Linked DNA regions of Acaryochloris sp. CCMEE 5410. The protein of the gene in region 2 binds, or shares a complex with, the protein of the main gene of each other region. Links are inferred from orthologs where the notes say so. Each region holds a gene or a part of one and is shown on either strand. Other genes may lie near its edges.

Evidence for each region.
Region 1: the proteins of pcrA (region 2) and uvrB are in contact, whole or in part, in a crystal structure (PDB 7EGT), measured with the Thermus thermophilus proteins. The link is inferred for Acaryochloris sp. CCMEE 5410 from one-to-one orthologs. Residues at the interface, in WP_096412145.1 of Thermus thermophilus: His654, Arg656, Phe657, Gln666, Asp668, Glu669, Lys680, Arg681, Leu682, Ser683, Lys685, Tyr686, Ala687; in WP_096411307.1 of Thermus thermophilus: Glu23, Leu25, Arg26, Asp27, Gly28, Glu29, Arg30, Phe31, Arg55, Glu326, Asp327, Phe328, Glu379, Ser382, Gln383, His398, Gly400, Arg401.

What each region holds. Positions count from the first base shown.
Region 1 is NZ_AFEJ02000001.1:864,066-874,364, reverse strand. Bases 4,339-7,214 are described here. They hold uvrB (excinuclease ABC subunit UvrB), read right to left. Parts: upstream 6,842-7,214; coding sequence 4,835-6,841; downstream 4,339-4,834. Other genes in these bases: ON05_RS03750 (hypothetical protein), read left to right, coding at 7,061-7,214; ON05_RS03760 (hybrid sensor histidine kinase/response regulator), read right to left, coding at 4,339-4,563. In the rest of the region: ON05_RS03770 (CoB--CoM heterodisulfide reductase iron-sulfur subunit B family protein), read left to right, coding at 1-622; ON05_RS03765 (serine/threonine-protein kinase), read left to right, coding at 819-2,384; more of ON05_RS03760, read right to left, coding at 2,419-4,338; more of ON05_RS03750, read left to right, coding at 7,215-7,441; ON05_RS03745 (hypothetical protein), read right to left, coding at 7,527-9,011; ON05_RS03740 (DUF1350 family protein), read left to right, coding at 9,632-10,299. UniProt on the Escherichia coli protein: The UvrABC repair system catalyzes the recognition and processing of DNA lesions. A damage recognition complex composed of 2 UvrA and 2 UvrB subunits scans DNA for abnormalities.
Region 2 is NZ_AFEJ02000002.1:1,291,712-1,302,139, reverse strand. The notes cover bases 956-3,960. They hold pcrA (DNA helicase PcrA), read left to right. Parts: upstream 956-1,289; coding sequence 1,290-3,632; downstream 3,633-3,960. Other genes in these bases: ON05_RS26800 (HAD-IA family hydrolase), read left to right, coding at 3,673-3,960. In the rest of the region: ON05_RS26815 (aminodeoxychorismate/anthranilate synthase component II), read left to right, coding at 1-54; ON05_RS26810 (MBL fold metallo-hydrolase), read left to right, coding at 106-876; more of ON05_RS26800, read left to right, coding at 3,961-4,323; ON05_RS26795 (dynamin family protein), read left to right, coding at 4,412-6,493; ON05_RS26790 (NB-ARC domain-containing protein), read right to left, coding at 6,563-10,075. UniProt on the Escherichia coli protein: A helicase with DNA-dependent ATPase activity. Unwinds DNA duplexes with 3'-5' polarity. Translocates on single-stranded DNA with 3'-5' polarity. Initiates unwinding more efficiently from a nicked substrate than double-stranded DNA.

The DNA.
Region 1 (10,299 bases), on a different replicon or contig from region 2:
CAAAGACGCCAAGGATAACGACCCTGACTATTTTGATCAGATCAATCACCTCTTATCTGAGCAGCATTGTTCTCCCTATCAAGGCAGTACTGAAGTCAAGCATCTTCTCTGGGTCTTGGTTGGAGACTTTGGTTTGGAAGCTCTGTCCCTTCAGGTCAAGCGTAAACTCAGCGGATTAAAATGTGCGGCCTTTTATGGTTGCTATCTTCTTAGAGCCCAACAGAGCCTCCCCTTCGACGATCCCATTCATCCCTCTTCCATGGAAAACGTGTTTTTAGCCCTCGATGCCACCCCGATCTATTACTCAGGTCGCACCCAATGTTGTGGTTGGCCCTTAGCCAGTTATGCTACCCCTCAGTCTTTTGCCATGGCTGGTAGCAGACTTCAGGATGCTATTGCAGCCGGAGCAGATTGCTTAGTGACCCCTTGTCCCCTTTGCCATTTGAATTTGGATTCTCGTCAACCTGAAGTTGAAAAGTCCATTGATACCAAGCTAGGGTTGCCTGTTTTGCATTTACCTCAATTAGTCGGGTTAGCTTTAGGAATTGAGCCCCAGAAATTAGGGCTAGAAAAGCATGTGGTCTCTACCAAACCCATACTGGAGAAATTAGGCCTAACTTAACAGGCTCAAAATCTGTCTGCAGTTAGGTCTCAACCTCTGTTCTGACTTGCTCCCGTTCCCAAAAGTGAGACACATTACAGCCTGAAGAAACCCGAAGGATTAGGTTTAGGGTTTAAGGAAACGGGAATTAGCCAGGAACCTAAGGAATTTTCCCAGCATCTTCATGATCTAACCCTTCCCTCTGTCGTTAGCTCCCATGCGCCCCCCTCTGCCAACAATGGTTTTGCTGCCCCTTGGAACACTCTTACAAAAAGGAACCTATCGCTTAGAGCAGCTGGTCCGGCATCAGGGCTTGCAGTTAACTTATGAGGGTACGCATTTACCCAGTCAGCAGACTGTTCTGATCAATACCCTTAATCCATCTCGTCAAAACCCTAAAAAAATTGTTCTACATCGCGATGCTTTTATCCAAGAGGCCCAAGCCTGGCAGAACTTAAAACACCCTTCCCTTGAACCCATCCGAGACATTTTTGTAGATGCCGTTCTCCCCTTTTTGGTCAGGGAAAAGCTATCAGGACAAACTTGGGCCACAAAAGCAAAAACACAACCCCTACCAGAGGCGGAGGCGATTGCTCAAATCACCCAAATTGCCGATGGCTTGAACCAGGCCCATCATCAGCAGCTTCTCCATAGGGATATTCAACCCAAAAATATCGTTATCCATCCTCAAACGAATCATCCAGTTCTAGGAAATTGGGTTTGGCAACCCAGTCCTCCGGGGGGCTCTTCTTCCCTTCTTCATGCCTATACAGCCCCTGAAGTCGCTCAAGGTCAACAAACTGTTACAACCGATATCTACGGATTAGCGGCAACTTTATACACCTTGGTGACGGGAAAAATTCCGATAGCAGCCTCCCAGCGGCAGCATATTCGCTTGGAGATCCGTCACCCAGACTTAAGCCAGGCAACGATTGTTGCCCTACTCCGGGGCATGGCCATGCAACCTCAGCACCGTCCCCAATCTATCTCGGAGTGGTTGAAACTCCTACCCAAAGCCCCTTCTCCTCCTGTATCATTCCCAATAAAATCGGGTAACATAGGCGCAGCTTCCCTTTCCTCGAATGAGGCAGAGCCTCAATCCTCAGCAAAATTCGTTACCCCAGAGATCTCTTCTCTCCCCGATTCAGACCCTTCAGACCCAGAAATTTCTTCCCCTTCAGAGGAATTATCTTTAGCTCCCGAGGCTGAGGATCTTCCTACAGCATCAACAGTCCCTCGCCAGGAGCCCAGTCAGACTGTGTCAACCACTCGCCTTCAGCCCTATTCCGTGCCTCCTAGATTTCCCTACCGAGTACTAATCATTTGTTCCGTGCTTTCAGGGGTTGTAGGAATTGCCTTTGGTCTGTTGCTCCGGTTTCATTACCAGAATCAGTTTACGAACCCACAAGTGCCTGCAAAGGCCCCCCCAGTCCAGAATGAAGATTTTTTACCAAAGCCAGGAACAACCAGAAGGCAATTAGAAACGCTGCCGACTCCGACGGAAACACCCCTTGAGTCTCCCGTCCCCTCGCCCCTAGAAGAACCGACGGTTGATCCTCGGTTTGAGCAGGGTGATATTGGGCCAGATCCTACCCTCCAGAAACCTGTCCCTCTTAGCCCTGTCCCCGCCGATCCCTTAGACCCGGATCCTGCCCTACAAACGCCAATAGAATCCTATCCTGATAGCCTGGCTCCCAGCCCAGAGCCATCCCCTTTCGACCCCTTTGCTCAGCCTGATTTTTCCACACCGCCTCCCTCTGAATCTCCAGAAAGCTTCCAGTAATCCCAGGGGCTGGCCTCAAAGTATCGTATGTCCCCTATTCTGCTGCAGTGGAGTTGTTGAGTATGTGTAACAGTGATGAGACTTCTGAAAGTTCAGTACTGGAAGTCAGTTTGGTTTGGCTAGCGTGGGAAAAGACTTCTAGATCTCCCCGCTCAAGGGCGATCTCCTGGACCTGAGGGTGAAGAATAACAAAAGGGAAGGAGATTAAGGGAGAGTCTGCTGTCATATCCAAGAACAGAGCAGAATCATCATCGGTATAGAGAATAACATCAGGTTTCCAAATATCTACTAATAACTCAGCTTCATCCAACGTTGTGGTCGATATTACTCGCCACTGATGGTTATATAGGGATTGGCTGATATTAATGGGTAATGCGTTGCCGGATTGATCTTGATTGCTGTCTAAATGGAGAACGGTTAATTTTTGCGCTATTGGGGAGTTGGATGGTTTGAGGTTTTTCGGCTTAGGGGCCGATCCATGGGTAGGAATCTTGGATTTTAAGCACTTCTCTAACCATTGTGCTAGACCGGGTTGCAGCTCGTGTAAGGTTAAGCAACCATCTACTCCAAATTCAGTAATTTGTTGACAGTCTGCGGTGCTTCCAATTAATAGGATGGGGCAATCTCTGTCTCGCTGTTGGAGAATTGAAAGGATATCCCATCCTGAGCCAGTGGTAAGCAGCGTTTGTAGAATAACGGCTTGAGGTTTGAATAGGATGATTTTCTGAGCGACTTCTAACTCTGAACGGGCCACGACAACCTTTAGAGATTGCTTCGATAAATACTGATTGACTTGTTCAATCAAACTAGGGTTTGTGGCAACCAGAAGAACTAAGCTTTGAGTAATTTTAGTTTGCCGTCTTCGCAGGGGTTCTGGAGACACATACAGTGAGAAAGCGTTTCCCAGCGTCGGTCCAGAGATAAAGGAAATATCCCCTGACATCTTTTCTGCTATACGTTGGGCCAGCACCAACCCTAGTCCTGTTTTACCCAGAAAATCCTGGTCAGGAATCGTCCAAGTTTGGGGGAGTTGAAAAATGAGGGGTTGCTGTCGGTGGGGAATCGAAACGCCCTGATCAGAAATGGTAAAAATAGTCCACCCTTGCCACTGCTCAACTCTCAAAGCGATGGGGGACTGCCCCTGAGTTGCCCCTAAAGCATTGTGCAAAAGATGTATCAGGATTTGACGTAATTTCAGCTCATCACTGGTGATTGAGCCAAGGACGCCCTGGGGATGCCGATGAATGATGAGAGAAGCCTGATTAGCTGTGCCTTCTTCCAGTTGATAGTATCGTTTCGCTTGTGAGATCGCATCATCACAGAGCAAATCAAGGCGAACATCAGTCTGGGCTTCAGGTTGGACTTGGCCTGGCAGTTGAGTTAAGTCCAACAGCGTATTGAGGATGCCCATCAGATGCTGACTTTTCTGATGAATCAACTGCACATATTGCAATTGCCGCTCCGATAAATTTTGAATGCCCTGATGACTGAGAACATTAGACAAACTCAGAATTGCCGTCAAAGGAGATTTAAGTTCATGGCTAATTTCAGCCAATAGTTCCGCACTCAAGGGAGCAGCAGTGGATATTGGATCTTGAGAGGCTGATGACTCTGGTGATGCCGGTGGTGTATCGGATAACGCTAAAGCTGGCGAAACTGAACTTTTCAGATCCGAGGAAAACTTAATTGCAACGCTCAAGGGAGCATGATGGGCCAAGAACTGCACGAGCTTAGGGGTATCCAATAACCCCAAATATTTGCCGGTTCCATCCTCAACAATTGCCCAAGACAAGCTGAGATCTTGGGAAAAGGTTTGTAAATACTGCCAAAATTGCTTGAGAGAGCTTGTAGCTGCCACCTGCTGTAAGGGGTGATTATGCAAATCGCCCCATTCTCCAATGGGTTGCTGAGGCAAAACCGCTTCGGCAGACTGTTGTTCAGCAATAAACAAATGGATAAATTGCGATAAAGGCACAAGGCTAATAGGTTGCTGCTGTGCATTAACCACCACTAATTGGGATAGATTGCCCCCATCACTAGCCTCATCCTCAGACAGAGCATTGGGAGATACAGAACCTTGGTGCTGAAGTCTATCTAATATGTCTTGAATAGGAGTTTCCGCTTGACATACTAAGGTCTGCTGCAAAAACTCACCAACAGTGGTTTGTTCGAATAACACAGTAATCGTCTTAATTCATGATCGGCTTGGAAATTTGGCCAATATCGATACTGATAAAGAGATATAAAGAAGGAACTTGGTTGAAATTCGCAGATTTTAGGGCAGAAAAGGATACTAAAAACGAGGTATGGCGAAATTAAATAAGAATCTTGACCTACTCTGGCTGCTTGTATTATTTCATGAATTGCCAGCGTTCCTTGCAGATCGGAACTGGATAAAAGAAGATGGACTTAGACCTAAGGCGATCTTTCCCAAAGAAGTGGCAATCTGATCAAGGGGACTGTTGACCGAGGAGTTTAGATCTTAGATTCTTGATGCGATCGCGATATTTTGCGGCCTCCTCAAACTCCAGATTTTTCGCAGCTTCTTTCATCTGTGCTTCCAACTGGGTGATCAACTCTGGCACGCTTTCCAAGGGTAAATCATCCACTTGTTCATAGGCATCTTCGAGTTCCTGGGTATTGAGACGGCGGGAGACTTCCAGAAAGGCCAAAATCGCATTGTCAGATCCTTTTTTGACCGGTTGAGGAGTGATGCCATGTTTTTTATTGTAGGCGAGCTGAATCTTACGTCGCCGTTCAGTTTCGGAAATCGCCTTCTCCATACTATCCGTTAGATTATCGGCATAGAGAATAGCTTGGCCCCGGACATGTCGTGCAGCCCGGCCAATGGTTTGAATCAATGAGCGTTCAGCTCTGAGAAACCCTTCCTTGTCTGCATCCAAGATCGCCACTAGAGAAACTTCAGGTAGGTCTAATCCCTCTCGCAATAAATTGACCCCAATGAGGACATCAAACACGCCCTCCCGTAGATCCCTTAAAATTTCAATGCGTTGAATGGCATTAATTTCTGAGTGCAAATAGCGAACGCGTACCCCCCGCTCTTCAAAGTACTCCGTCAGGTCCTCCGCCATCCGTTTCGTTAGAGTCGTAATTAACGTCCGTTCTTGTCGCCCCACCCGCTCCTGAATTTCAGCCAATAAATCGTCCACTTGGCCTGTTGTTGGGCGCACAAAAATTTCTGGATCGACAACGCCAGTGGGTCGAATCACTTGTTCAACCACGCGATTCTCTGATAACTCGATTTCCCAAAGGCCGGGAGTCGCCGATACAAATACACACTGCCCCACTTTCTGCCAAAATTCCTCAGACTTGAGGGGACGATTATCTGCTGCACTGGGGAGCCGAAAACCGTGATCAATCAAAACCTTTTTACGGGCTTGATCACCGTTATACATACCCCGAATTTGCGGTACAGTCACATGGGACTCATCCACAATTAATAACCAGTCCTTGGGGAAATAATCTACCAGGCATTCTGGCGGTTCTCCTGCCTGCCGACCCGCCAGATGACGGGAATAATTCTCTACGCCGTTGCAATAGCCCACCTCTCGTAACATTTCCAAATCGTATCGAGTGCGCTGATTCAATCGCTGAGCTTCCAACAGTTTCCCCGTTTCTTCTAGGTGCTCAACTTGGGCTGTTCTCTCCGCGTCAATGGCTTCAACGGCCATCTCCAATCGCTCTGTCGGTGTTACAAAGTGGCGTGCAGGATAGACATTTAGTCCTTCCAAACTCTGTAACGTTGACCCCGTAACGGGATCGACATAGCGAATGGCATCGATCTCATCCCCAAAAAACTCTACCCGAATAATCCGGTCTTCATAGGCTGGACCAATTTCCAGAACATCTCCTTTGACACGAAATCGCCCTCGCCCTAAGTCCACATCATTGCGGGTATATTGCACGGCTGCCAGACTTCGCAATAACTGTCGCTGATCAACTTCTGCTCCAACCTTAAGGGGGATTGAGGCCTTAAGATACTCAGCAGGAATCCCCAATCCGTAAATACAGCTGATCGATGCCACGACAATGACATCCTGGCGTTCAAAGAGTGATCTTGTTGCCGAATGCCGCAGCATATCAATTTCTTCATTGATAGAAGCCGTCTTTTCAATAAAGGTATCTGTAACTGGAATATAGGCTTCAGGCTGGTAATAGTCGTAATAGCTGATGAAATACTCAACGGCATTGTTGGGGAAAAACGAACGAATTTCGTTGCATAGCTGTGCAGCTAGGGTTTTGTTATGGGCCAAGATTAGCGTGGGTTTACCAATCTCTTCAATCACTTTTGCCATGGTGAAGGTTTTACCCGTCCCCGTCGCACCCAGCAACGTTTGCCTGGAATGGCCGGACTGAAGGTGCGTTGTCAGTTTCTCAATAGCTTGGGGTTGATCACCTTTAGGGACAAAAGGAGCATGGAGGTCAAAAGCTGTCATTGGGGCGAAGAGGTGACTGCCTCTTTATAATGCCGAATTTTTCGAACTACGGCAGCAGCATGATATAGAACAATACCCCCCCGTGACAACTGTCACGTTCAGTCCCATTTCCTCCGCCTAAATTATAAATAACCAAGGACTCATATCAAAGCAGGTAAAACAGCCCCTACATAGAGGATTCACGCTTTCTGCTTGAGTCACAGAAAGGAGTATTACATCATGTCTAAGTTCAATAAGATTTCTGCAAAAGCACTGGTAATGGCATCTGTAGCCGTAGGTATTCAAGCGATCAGCACCTTTGGTGCATTTGCTGGCCCTGCCCTCTTTTATCGCTACGGTACGGTCCGACTCAATCAGCGGGATTGTATGCGCAGGGCTTCTGTTTCCCTGAGACGAGAAGGTCTCAATGTCCGGAGGCCAGAAGTGAATATCAACAATACCCCGTTTATCTTTGCTGACAATGAAGATTATTCTGCCATTATCGATTGCTCTCAGTTTGCCAAACGATATCGTGCCAATAAGCGTGTCACTGTGATGGTCAGCGGCTATGGAAGAGGCGCAAATACCCTTTCCAGCGCATTGATTGACAACATGTACTAACCCGAGCCTTCTCAACATAAAAATCAAGGCCGGACTGGTGCTTAATAGAGCTAGTCCGGCCTTAATGGTCGAAAGGGAAAAATTCCTACTTCAGTAAATTTTCTCCTCGTCGAAATAGTTCACGGGCATAGTCTGTCCAAGTCCCTTGCCCCCAATATCGGAAACAACTCGTCTCTACTAGGAGAACATAGAGTAAAGCTTCCTGATAATCGGCCCGTTGAGTCGTACTTGGATCTGCTTGAACGAGGGGATCATATTTCTGGTGAAACAGGGCGCTCAACTGGTTCATGGGTTCGAGAACATTCTCATACCCCTTCACCCAGCTCAAGTCATCCGTCCAAGAGGCCCCATCCATATGGAATTGATGATCGGTAGCTTGTAGCTCTTTAATCGCAGTTTCAACCTTCTCCGGGCTAACCGCATCGGTTCCAATCTTATTCCAGATTTTATGTTGGCCTACAGCCTGGCAAGTGGGGTAATCGTCTGGATTCACACCCGCGGCATCCAATAGCTCTAAATACTCCGTACCATGGATGCCAGCGACCCCAGCCCCTTGATCTTTCAGCTCATGCCAAACGGGTTGGTAGTCCCGGGCGAATTCATTCATCATCACGCCCCCATTCTCACCATCGGCGATTTGGGTTACGCAGGAGGGCACTGAGATGCCTCCAATCTCTTGGCGTCCCCGACCTTTAGCCTCGTGGTAAGGCTGCATTTGGGCAACCAACTTCGTATCAGATCCTTGAGTTTTGATCAAAGCAGTGATGCTGATGGTCTCGCCTTTTGAATTGCGAGCCACGAGCTGATTAGGGATGTACTTATCGTCATGCCATAAGCCGGATCCGTCTAATCGCTCAACGGAATGCTCTTGCACCATCAACCAACGATAGCCACATTCCTTTAGGGCTTTAATGTATTCAAAAAGGGTATCAGGATGGTTGGGAAGATGCATCTCCGGGGGAGAAAATCCCTTGACCCGTTTGAGGGCCTCATCTCCAAATAGGCTGGCAAAATACTGCTGCCAGGCTTGAATTTGCAATTTCAAATCGGGGATTGGCGTGGAAGGAGCGACAGCATGACTCCACATGGTTCCCAACCATTCAACATAGGGTTGATACTGCGGATTGCAAGTCAGCTTTTTCAGGTTATCCAGAATATCGTCTCGTCCCATCTGTTGGAGTCCCCACAGGAGGTTGCCGGAGTAATCCAGCATGATTCGTGGGGAACAACCCGCACTCACCAATTCAGGGATGAAATCACCCATGCGGCTGTAACACCAGGCAAACACTTCAGCGTTATGGTTATCGCCATCACCAGGGTTCTCAAACATATGCTGCAGATTGCTGATGAGCGCTCCTTGTGAGCCCGCTGGGATAGTGGGCTGATGCATATGGAGGGCACAAGCAAAACTGGAGTAGATGTTCTCAAACCGTAAATCGGTTGTGGGTAAGTAAATTGGATCAGAATGGTTGACTAGGGCTGCTAGTTCTGATTCCCGTCCCGCAAGATTGGGTAACAGAGACTGAAGATTATCTTGTTGTGAATGGGGCAATGGTGCAGTTGCAATCATAAAGGCTTAATCCTTGCAATAGTGAGGATTTGGGTCAATCTGGAAGATTTTCCTGTCAGATGATAGATCACTCTTTCAGGAAATATGTTTAAGCTCTGATAAATTCTACAAATTATTGTCAGGATTCTGAATCGAATGAATTCCTACACCAGGATCTGACTCCTCATCGATATTGGGTGATTTTGCTTCTAAGTGGAGTATAGGATTGGGAAATTGTTGCGATATATAGCATTAAGGTGATGCTAGCGTTCAAATATTTAATGGTACTTCTTAATTGCAACTATTCTCTAGATAATATGTAATTAAAATTATGAATACAACGATATTTGATATTAGAAAATAATTTCAAGCTTTATTCTTAAACTAATTTTTTGCATAAAAATTAGATTCATTGCTGATGTAGCTTATGAAACCACCCATTATCTAATCCACATTCTGGTCAAAATAGCCAAAAACTTCATCCATACTACTGGTAGTAGTTCCATGGCTTAACAATAAATTTAAATTCTAAGGAGAGGGAATTCTTTTTGCCGTTGTGGGGAAGGTGGGGCTTGAGGTTTGAGCTAATAGGTTTGATTACCTGTTGGCTGTCCTGAAAATCAAATTTGATGAGGGTTTTCATGCAATCAACATTTAAATTTTTACCATTGCAATTTAGTTGGGTTGCGATCCATCCAAGGCCTGTTGGGGTTGTTCAATTTATTGGAGGCGCTTTTTTTGGCTCATTCCCCACCATCTTCTACCGATTTCTCCTACAAAAGATCTATGACCAGGGATATACGATTATTGCTTTGCCCTATCGATTTACATTTCGCCACTGGTCTGTCGCCATTGGACTAGTTCGTGAGCAAAGAGCCCTCCGTCTAGCTATTCTAGAAGAGGCAAAACGGCGGAACTATGATTATAAAATCTATGAAGAGAATCCCAAATCAGCAACTAAGAATTATTTCTGGTTAGGACATAGTTTAGGAAATAAATATATAGCTTTACTTGAATTACTAACGGATCTAGAAACCAAGTCTGAAAAAGAGATTTTAGGAAACTGTGTTGGTCTCGATCAGTATCAGGAACTTGAAGATCGCCTAAAAGGAGTTGATTTCAAAGATATTTCTCTCTTGAATCAGCCTTCTATATTGATGGCTCCAGCTATTACAGGCATTGAAAGTGCGATACCTGTTAAGGCAGTCGCAGATTTTGTGAAACGACTGGGGTTAGATGTTAAACCTAGTGTGGAAGAGACTCATTGCCTTATTAAGGGAAGTCAGTTATTTGGACTGATGGGTTTAAT
Region 2 (10,428 bases):
TCTGGGAAACAACTGCTCAAGAATTTTCTGAGCCACCTTCCTACCGATGGCTAATACTGATCGGGTTTCACAGGACATACATTCAGGGATACATCACAGAGAACTATGAACCGTCGCCGCTTCATGCACTATGTGCAAGCAGGATTGATCACCAGCTTGGGAACTGGTCTTGCCACCCATTGGCAGTCTTCATCCGCCCAAGCCGCAGGCTCTCTGAGCATTCGTTGGCTAGGCCATACTTGTTTCTTATTCTCAGGCAGCGGTATTCAGGTATTGGTCAATCCTTTCCGTCCTGCGGGTTGTACGGCTAAATATCCGTCACCCCAAACGTCGGCCAATATTGTTCTTATTAGTAGCCGACTGCTGGATGAAGGGGTGGTTGAAGGTTTACCCGGAAGACCCAAGTTATTGTTTGAACCGGGGGCTTATAAAACCAACGGTTTGCAGTTCCAAGGTATACGGACGCTCCATGATCGGGTCAACGGCTATCGGTTTGGCACCAATGTGGCTTGGAAGTGGATTCAAGGGGGGGTAAATGTGGTTCACTTAGGCGGTATTGCCTCTCCCATTAGTGTAGACCAGAAGATCCTAATGGGGCGGCCGGATGTGCTACTGATTCCCGTGGGTGGCAGTGCAAAAGCTTATAACCCAGAAGAGGCAAAGGCTGCGGTTCAAGCCCTCAACCCTAAAATGGTGATTCCGACCCATTACAAAACGGCTGCTGCTGACGAAAGTTCCTGTGACCTGCAGTCGGTGGATGCGTTTCTTTCCCTGATGCAAGGGGCTACCATTCGACGATCTGGTGGGAGTGGTCTAACGGTTAGTTCAGGTAACCTTCCCAGTTCCGGTCCTGTTATTCAAGTGTTGAGTTATTGAGCTAGATCGGTGGCGTTTAGTAGCCTATACCGTTGCCTTAATGCTGCATGGGTATTGGAGGAAGAATCATCTATCATTCCCTGGAGTGTTGATGATGTGTTCTTATCTCTTCAGTGGGTGTCCTAGACAGCCCTAGAGGAGGGTATGCCTTGTAGCAATTCATCAAAAAGGGACGACTAGAGATTCCTTAGGGTTAAGGAGAGATTTGGCTATGGTTTGGTTGTTTCTCGCGGCTTTGTGGGTAGGATAAGGCGCTACTCTTGCCCTTTATTCTCTAACTTTATAATTTTTTCTAACTTGCGTTTCTATTGGAATCACGTATGGTGGGCACAGAGATTGTTCGAATACTCAATTCCATTGGCATAACATCTCTGCTAAAGACGATACTTCTGAATTCTTCTCCTTGATTTTTTATGTCTGCTATTCCTGACTTTTTAAGTCATCTCAATCCTTCCCAGCGACAGGCAGTGGAACACTTCTGTGGTCCGCTGTTGGTGGTAGCGGGGGCTGGATCGGGTAAAACTCGAGCCTTGACCTATCGCATCTCTAATTTGGTGATGCGCCATCAGGTTAATCCCGAAAATATTCTGGCTGTGACTTTTACGAATAAAGCGGCTCGGGAAATGAAGGAGCGGATTGAGAAATTATTTGCGGAACAGCTGGCCCAGCAGGATCACGGCAAAGCCCTAGAATTGTTAGCACCTCAGCAGCAGACAAAGTTGCGATCGCAAGTCTACAAAACCATTACCAAACCTCTCTGGATTGGCACATTCCATAGTCTTTGTGCCCGCCTGTTACGGATGGAAATTGAGAAGTACCAGGATGAGAAGGGCCGTAAATGGCAGCGTAATTTCTCTATCTTTGACGAATCAGATGTCCAGAGTCTGATCAAAGATATTGTGGTCAATCAGCTCAATCTCGACGACCGTAAATTCCAGCCTCGTTCCGTCCGCTTTGCTATTAGTAATGCTAAAAACCAAGGCTGGAACCCCCAAGAGCTAGAAGCCAATCAACAGGATTTTCGCGGTCGCGTGGTAGCCCAGGTCTACAGCAAATATCAAGATTCCCTAGCTGCCAATAACGGCCTGGACTTTGATGATCTGATTCGGGTGCTGGTGCAGCTGCTAAAACAGAACGGCCAAGTTCTGGGCTATTGGCACCAGCAGTTTCGCCATATGCTGGTGGACGAATACCAGGATACTAACCGCACCCAGTATGATTTGCTGCGGTTACTAGCGACCAACGGCACCGATACCCGCAACTTTAAGGATTGGGAGCATCGCTCTATCTTTGTAGTGGGTGATGCTGATCAGTCCATTTACTCCTTTCGGGCAGCAGATTTCAAAATCCTGATGGGATTTCAGCAGGATTTTGGCGATGGCCTGCCGGATGATGACACGCGGACGATGGTGAAGCTAGAGGAGAACTATCGGTCTACCGAAAACATCCTCCAAGTGGCCAATGAACTCATCGATAACAATACAGAACGCATCGACAAAATTCTTAAGCCGACTCGGGGTGCGGGAGAACCCATCTACTGCTATCGGGCGGATGACGAGCTGCATGAATCCGATTTTGTCGTGCAGCAGATTCGGACTCTAGAGCAATCCCACCCCGAACTGAGCTGGGGCGATTTTGCCATTCTCTATCGAACTAATGCTCAATCTCGGGCTTTTGAAGAGGGCTTAGTCCGTTGGAGTATTCCCTATACGGTGGTCGGGGGACTGAAGTTCTACGATCGCCGGGAAATTAAAGATGTTCTTGCCTATTTACGCTTAATTGTTAATCCGGCTGATACGGTCAGCCTCAAACGGGTGATTAATACACCCCGCAGAGGGATTGGCAAAACCACCTTAGATCGCCTTATGAATGCAGCCCAGGAGCTAGGAGTGCCCTTATGGGAAATGCTGACAGAAGAGACGGCAGTCAAAACCTTAGCTGCTCGTAGCGCCAAGCCAATTTTGCAGTTTGTGGAAATGATGCGGCATTGGCAAGGGCAGGTGGAAACCCAATCTGCAGCCAATATTATCCAGGGGATCTTAGAAGATTCGGGGTATGTTCGGGACTTAAAAAATCAGGGAACTGATGAAGCGGATGATCGAATTGGCAATGTCCAGGAATTGCAAAATGCCGCTTTACAATATGCAGAAGAGAATACCGATGAGTCTCTCCCTTCTTTTCTCGCTAATACGGCCTTGGCCTCTGATTTAGATGATTTAGATGAAAAAACTACGGTGTCACTGATGACATTGCATGCAGCTAAGGGGTTGGAATTTCCCATCGTCTTTTTAGTTGGCCTAGAACAAGGACTGTTCCCTAATTTCCGCTCTTTAGAAGATCCTGCGGCTATCGAAGAAGAACGCCGTCTTTGCTATGTTGGCGTTACTCGGGCTCAAGAAAGACTCTTTATTTCTCACGCACGAGAGCGACGACTCTATGGTTCAAGGGAGCCAGCGATGCCTTCACTGTTTCTATCAGAGCTGCCTCGAGATCTCTTACAGACTAATTCTTTATCGGCCATCCCGTCTGAGTCGCCCCATTCTGCAATGGGCCCAGGGACTAAAAAGAAAAAGATGCCCAATACCCATGCCATGGATTGGGCGGTCGGTGATCGGCTTGTTCATCGCGGGTTTGGACTAGGGGAGGTGACCCATATTTTTGGAGGTGGGAATAAAATCTGCTTAGCAGTTAAATTTCCAGGGATTGGCAAAAAGATTATTGACCCGAATATCACGGTATTGGATCGGGTGGAATGAAATCGAAATTCAAGTTATGGAGATACGAACATAACGAAGTATGCGCTTGATCGTTTTTGATTTTGACGGCACCCTTGCCGATTCCCTTGGCATATTTATCGAAGCCACCAATCGCCTAGCTAGAGATTTTCGATATGAACCTCTATCTCCGGTTCAAATCGAGCTAATGCGGAAGTTAGGGATTCAAGAAATTGCTCAAGAATTAGGGATTCCCAAATGGAGATCCCTTTGCTATTTGCAGCGTTTTCGGCAGGAGCTGACTCATAGTATTGACGATTTATCGTTAGTCGAAGGCATCGAAACCGCCCTCCATAATTTGAAGTCTGAAGGTTATCGTTTAGGGATTGTTACTGCTAATTCTCGCAGGAATGTTGAGTATGTTCTTCAGAAATATGCTATCGATCATCTCTTTGAATTTATTTATGGTGGTCAGATTCTATCGGGGAAGAGACGGACGCTAAAAAAATTGGCTAGACTCAAGGCCACTGACCCTAAAGAATTGGTTTATGTGGGTGATGAAATTAATGATGTGAAGGCAGCTAAACAGGTTGGTTTAACTAGTATTGCCGTTTGTTGGGGGTTTAATGACCGAACAGTTCTTGCGGAGAAAACCCCTAATTTTTTACTGGAGCACCCTGATCAGATTCTTCAAAGCCTGAGTCAAGGGCATCTATCGCTTGAGTCTGCCTAGTGAAGGGTTGGCAGACTCTCTCAGGCTTATCGGTGGATTTAAAAGTGCAGATGGGTATGCTGGAAAAGCAGCCTTACCTTCCTCCACTATGAGTAATTCCGTTGAAACCGCTAGCTTCCTGGAAGATTTAGATCGAATTTCTCAAATCCGCCAGGAAATTGCCTCCCACCTATCCAGCATTGCCGAAACCTTAGAAGATGCTGAACGGGCTGGAGAATCCGCCTCTGGATCATTGCAGCTTCAACAAGAAATTGAAGACGTGAGTGTCGCCTGCCGCAACTTAAAGCAGGGAGTTTTCCGGTTGATGGTTCTAGGAGATATGAAGCGAGGGAAAAGCACCTTCCTCAACGCTTTGATTGGAGAAAACTTACTGCCCAGTGACGTCAATCCCTGTACAGCCCTGCTGACCATCTTGCGATATGGTCCCGATAAAACTGTAACCGTCCACTTCAATGATGGTAAATCCCCCGAACAAATTGACTTTGCTAGCTTCAAAGACCGCTACACCATTGACCCAGAAGAAGCAAAGCAGCTAGAAGAACAAAAGCAGATTGCCTTCCCAGATGTGAGCCATGCCGTGGTCGAGTATCCGCTGCCGTTGTTAGAGAAAGGGGTTGAGATTGTCGATAGCCCAGGCTTAAACGATACGGAAGCCAGAAACGATCTCTCCCTAGGTTTTATCCAAAACTGTCATGCCATTCTGTTTGTACTGCGAGCCACTCAGCCTTGCACCCTGGCTGAACGTCGCTACCTCGAGAACTATATTAAAGATCGGGGATTGTCGATCTTCTTTTTGATTAATGCTTGGGACCAAATTAAGGAAAGTCTGATTGACCCCGATGATCCAGACGAATTGGAAGATGCTACCCGCAAACTCCATAAAGTCTTTCATGCCAACCTGGCAGAATACTGCCAAGTCGATGGCTATGACCTCTATGAAGAGCGGGTATTTCCCGTTTCAGCCTTGCAGGCTCTCCGCAAGCGAGTGAAAGATACGGATGCTAACTTAGAGGGCACCGGATTTCCCGACTTTTTGGCCTCACTGAATACGTTCCTGACTCAGGAGCGCGCGATCGCAGAATTGCGGCAAGCCCGAACCTTGGCTCGACAAGCTCTCAACCGAGTTCATGATGCCACAAATCGACGGATTCCCCTGTTAGATCAGAGCGTTCAGGAATTAGAGCAACGCATTGAGTCCGTCGAGCCGGAATTTGAGGATTTGAAAGAAATTGGTGAGAACTTTAGAGAAGATATTCATCGGATGCGAGATCAGCGATCGCGTTCGATTGCCGATTCATTTCGCACCTATATATTCGATTTAGAGGCAACCTTTGATCAAGACTTCCTCAAATATCAACCCCCTGATCTAGAGTTGCTGGATCTATTTAGTCAAGGACGCCGGGAAGCCTTTAACGCTGCTTTTCAACAAGCCTTTCAGCAGTATGTCAATGATAAGTTCTTTGCTTGGAGCATCCGCGCCGAGCGGGACTTAAAAGATGCCTTCGAAGAACTGTCTAAAAGTGCTGAGCAATACGGTAACTCTTATGCCAGAATTACCGACCGAATTACCGAAAAATTGACGGGGCAAAATATGAATGCTCGCGGTCCCAAACGTCAGTCCAATGATAACGTACCTGGATGGGCTAAATGGGCAATGGGTTTATTCTCCCTCGCCTCTGGCAATATCGGCGGGGCGGCAATGGCCGTTACGGGGTTTGACTTCCAGAGCATTATGCTCAACTTCTTCACCTCTGCTGGCATTGCCCTGATTGCTTCATCCGTCTTTGGCATTATGTTGGGGCCGATTACTTTTGCATTGGTGGGATTAGGCATTGGGGCGTTGCAAGCGGATCATGCCCGCAAACAATTGACCAAGGCGACGAAAGAAGAGTTTGTGAAATGTCTACCCCAAATTGCCCAGGAAAAATACCAGCCCATTTATAGCTCGGTCCAAGACTGTTTTGATGCCTACAACCAAGAGGTGATGCAGCGCTTGCAAGAGGATATCCAGTCTCGCAAACAAGAGTTAGACAACCTCCTAGAGCAGAAAAACTCACGAGAGATCGATCGCCAAACGGAAGTTGCTCGCTTAGAGAATTTAGAGCAGGCCGTCTCTACCGACTGTGAGCTGATCGAGACGGCCTATCAGAATCTATTGGCTACGGCATAACGCTGGTGTTGATTCAGAATGCAGGCCTTTTTCAGTTGAAACGGTTCTTTCCTGCCAATGCTGTTTGGGCTAGCGTTCTACCGCACCTAAAATCTTGAGCGTCTGTCGTTCAGCGTCAGTTAATCCAGTGGCCCCTGAAATGTTCATGCCTTCATACAATTTCGGGGGCTGCAGGGTGTGCAAGCATGTTCCAGTGTGCACATTCCAGACTCGGACCGTTTCGTCCATTCCGCCACTGGTGATGATATTGCCTTCGGCTGCAAAAGAAACTGAGAAGATACCGTCAGAATGACCTCCCAGCACTTGGATGCATTCCCCTGTCTGTGCTTCCCAAATGCGAACTGTGCGATCAAAGCTCCCACTTGCGATAGCCTGACCATCAGCACTAAAAATTACAGACAAGACAATGGCCGCATGCTCATTCATATGGCAGAGACATTTACCTTGCTCCAGATCCCAAAGTTTGACGCTTCCGTCATTACCCCCCGTCACCAGTAAAGACTCCTGGGGATGGAAGGCAACGGACCAGATCCAATCTTCATCACTCAGGGTTTGAACGCAAGCGCCTGAGGCCAGATCCCAAATCTGGACACTATTCAATCTTGACGTAGCCAGGTATTGCCCCGAAGGACTATAGGCCAAACCCAGCGCATAATGTTCTTCTCCCACCAGGGTATTCAGCAATTCCCCAGTATGAACATTCCATAGATGGACATTGTTGTCTCCACCAGAAACAGCTAATACGTCTCCATCGGGTCTTAGCGCTATATCCCAGCACCATTCGCCTGGCATTCGAAAGGTATTTAGGCAAATCCCATTCGTAGAATCCCAAACCTTGATCTCATAAGAATAGGTTGCACTCACCAACACTTGACCATCGGCACTGTAGGCCACTGATCTTACCCGACCAGAATGGCCTTCCAGATTTTGCACACCTTGACCCGATTGGGTATTCCAAAGTCGTACCCCCCGATCATTACTCCCACTCGCAACTATCGTGTGGGTTGGACTATGAGCCACTGACCACACATAATCGTTATATCCATTCAGACACTTCAGCAGTTGTCCCGTTTGCACATCCCATACCCGCACCGTTGAGTCTTCACTTCCACTCGCCAGGCACAGATTGTCTGGATGGAACGCCACCGTAGACACCCGTGATGTATGGCCTTGCAAGCATTTCAAGCACTGACCTGTTGGCAGATCCCAAATTCTGACGGTATTGTCGCCGGAACTACTTGCCAATAATTGGCCATCAGTGCTAAAGGCCACCGAGAAGATTTGGGTTGTGTGGCCCTGGAGGATTCTGATCCGTTTTGCTTGATACACATCCCAGAGCTGAATTTGCCCATCACTATAGCCCACAGCTAATTGTCGATCATCGGGACTAAACGCAAGGGGAGATTCTTGACTAGTGACGTCTGGGGGCAGACACTGTCTGCGATTGGATGACATATGCCAAAGACTGACCTGACCATCAAGATAGCCAATCGCCAATTGATCGCCACTGGAATTGAAGGTCACGGATCGAGCGGACTGTCCTTCTGCATTCAAACTTTGAATGCAGGCTTGAGTGCTGATATTCCAGATCTTGACACTGCCATCTTGGCTAGCACTGGCCAAAATATAATCTGGGTCAGCCCCAGTTTGAGGCTGAAAGGCCACCGACATCACTGCCCCCGTATGCCCTTTCAAAGTCTGGATGCAACTTCCTGACTTAACATTCCAAACCTTAATGGTGTGGTCAACACTACAGCTTGCAATTAAACAACCATCATCGCTAAAGGTGATAGATAAGATCAGCACCTTGTGACTGGATAAGGTCTGCTGATGCTGGTATCGCAGGAAATCATAGAGTTTGATGTTCCCAGTATCAGCAACGGCCAAACAACTTCCATTGGGACTATAGGCAAGACTAAAGATACTGCCTAGGGTTTCAGAAAATAGGGTTGATTCTAAGTTGGCATGGGCAAAATTGACTTGGTGGAGTTTGACTTCTCGTAGATCTGCCTGCTGGATCGTTAAGTGAGATAAATCTAAGTTGCAAAAATCTGCCTGACAAAGTCGCAGTAGATTCAAAATATTCCCTACCGCATAGGTGAGTCTATTTTGAGCATGAGTTTGCAGACTATTTAAAAGGTGTTTGAGATGTTGTTCTAGCTGGCCTTGGTTGGGATAGGTTTCTAAGAGATGACGAAAAATAGGCTTAAGAATCAGTCGAATTTGAGCTTCTCGTAAATAATCTTTGGATTGCACCAGGACCAACGGATATTGATGCAGATCATCCATTTGATCCCCAACGAGTTCATGACTTACATGAGAAATTAAATTCTCGGTTACGTATTCCATGACCACGGGTTGCAATGTAAAACCAGCTGGACGGGTCTCGTTCGGTAAGACTTTTTCGATCAGCGAGCGACGACCCAGAAACTCCAGAGCTTCAAGCAAGGTCGTAAAGGAAGGCAAACTGATAACATCACTAGCGAGTTGTTGGATAGTGGCAGGTTCACGATAAATAGCCAACCAGGTCATCACTTGTCGTTCTAGCGCAGATAATCGCTCAAACTGTTGATCCAACAGCCGACGAATCCCATTGAAAGCCATCGTCCCTTGCTGAATAAACTCAGTCACATTCCCTGAAAACACATCCTGAATGGATGTAGCGGCAATCTTTAACGCTAGAGGATTACCTTGATAAGCCTCGATCAGCGAGGTTGTTTCTGAGGCTGAACCTGATAGCCCTTTACTCTTGAGAATTTCGTAGGCAGCCGTAGTGCCTAATCCTTCTAACTTAAAGACACGGACGGGTAAATGTGTCCCCATTTGGATGGCAACTTCTTCTGGCAATTCGCGACTGGTCAAAACCAGACAACTGTTATGGGCAACCTCACCAATTCGTTGGAGAAGTTCACCATACTCTTCATACATGGGTTGATAACGCCCAAATTGACCACTCTGAAATAAACTTTCAACATTGTCTAAAACGATTAGACATCGCTGTTGCTGTAAATACTGAATAAGAACTGAAATTCGTTGAGATGGTGTGTTGGGTAATTTAGGTAAGCTTTGATTGCATAAGTTGAGGATTAAGTCTGCTAGTAACTCCATCACCGGGGGCATATTCTTGAGGCTTCGCCAGAGTACATAGGCAAACTGACTTTGGAGCTGTTGGGCTAACTTCACGGAGAGTGCTGTTTTACCGACCCCTCCAATTCCTAACAGGGTAATCAAGCTACATTGATCACCTAATATCCATTCCTGAAGTGTGGCTAATTCTGTTGACCGCCCCCAAAAGGAAGATACATTTACTGCCTCTCCCCAATCTTGATATACACATTCCTCATTACTGGTGTTAGGGGACAGAACAAAGTTGGGTAATGGATGTAACCCAATATATTCACTGAGTGCAATTTTGAAGTTATTTTTAGATACTTTTGTGTTTAAAACATTAGATAGCTTCTGCCATAAATGAGAACCCACCTTTTTGATATAACCGACTTCATAGCCAGTGCTATCAGCGATTTGACGGTAGGATTGTCCATGCCAACATTGGGAGAAAACATGAATCTGGGGCGTAAGCACAGAATCGGGGATGTATGGCTCAAAGAAAAACGGGTCAAGGACAATAGATCCTGTACCCGAATCAAAAACTTGTCATGAGCCTAACATCGCAATTGCCAACCGTACTAGAGCATCACGAATTTCTAGAACAGGTCGAAGCACTCAAAGAATCACCCAGCCTGAGTCAGATGGTTTATATCGTTCTGCAAATGGGTTTGTATTTGGCTCGATGGCTTCTGGAGGATGAACTCTCACGGCGAGCAAAACAGTATTTGAATGGCCTAGGTGTAGCACCTGCGGAACCCGCTTGCACTCGAAGGGATGGGAATCTCGTCAGATGCAGACACTGGTGGGAAATATTTACTGAAAGCGAC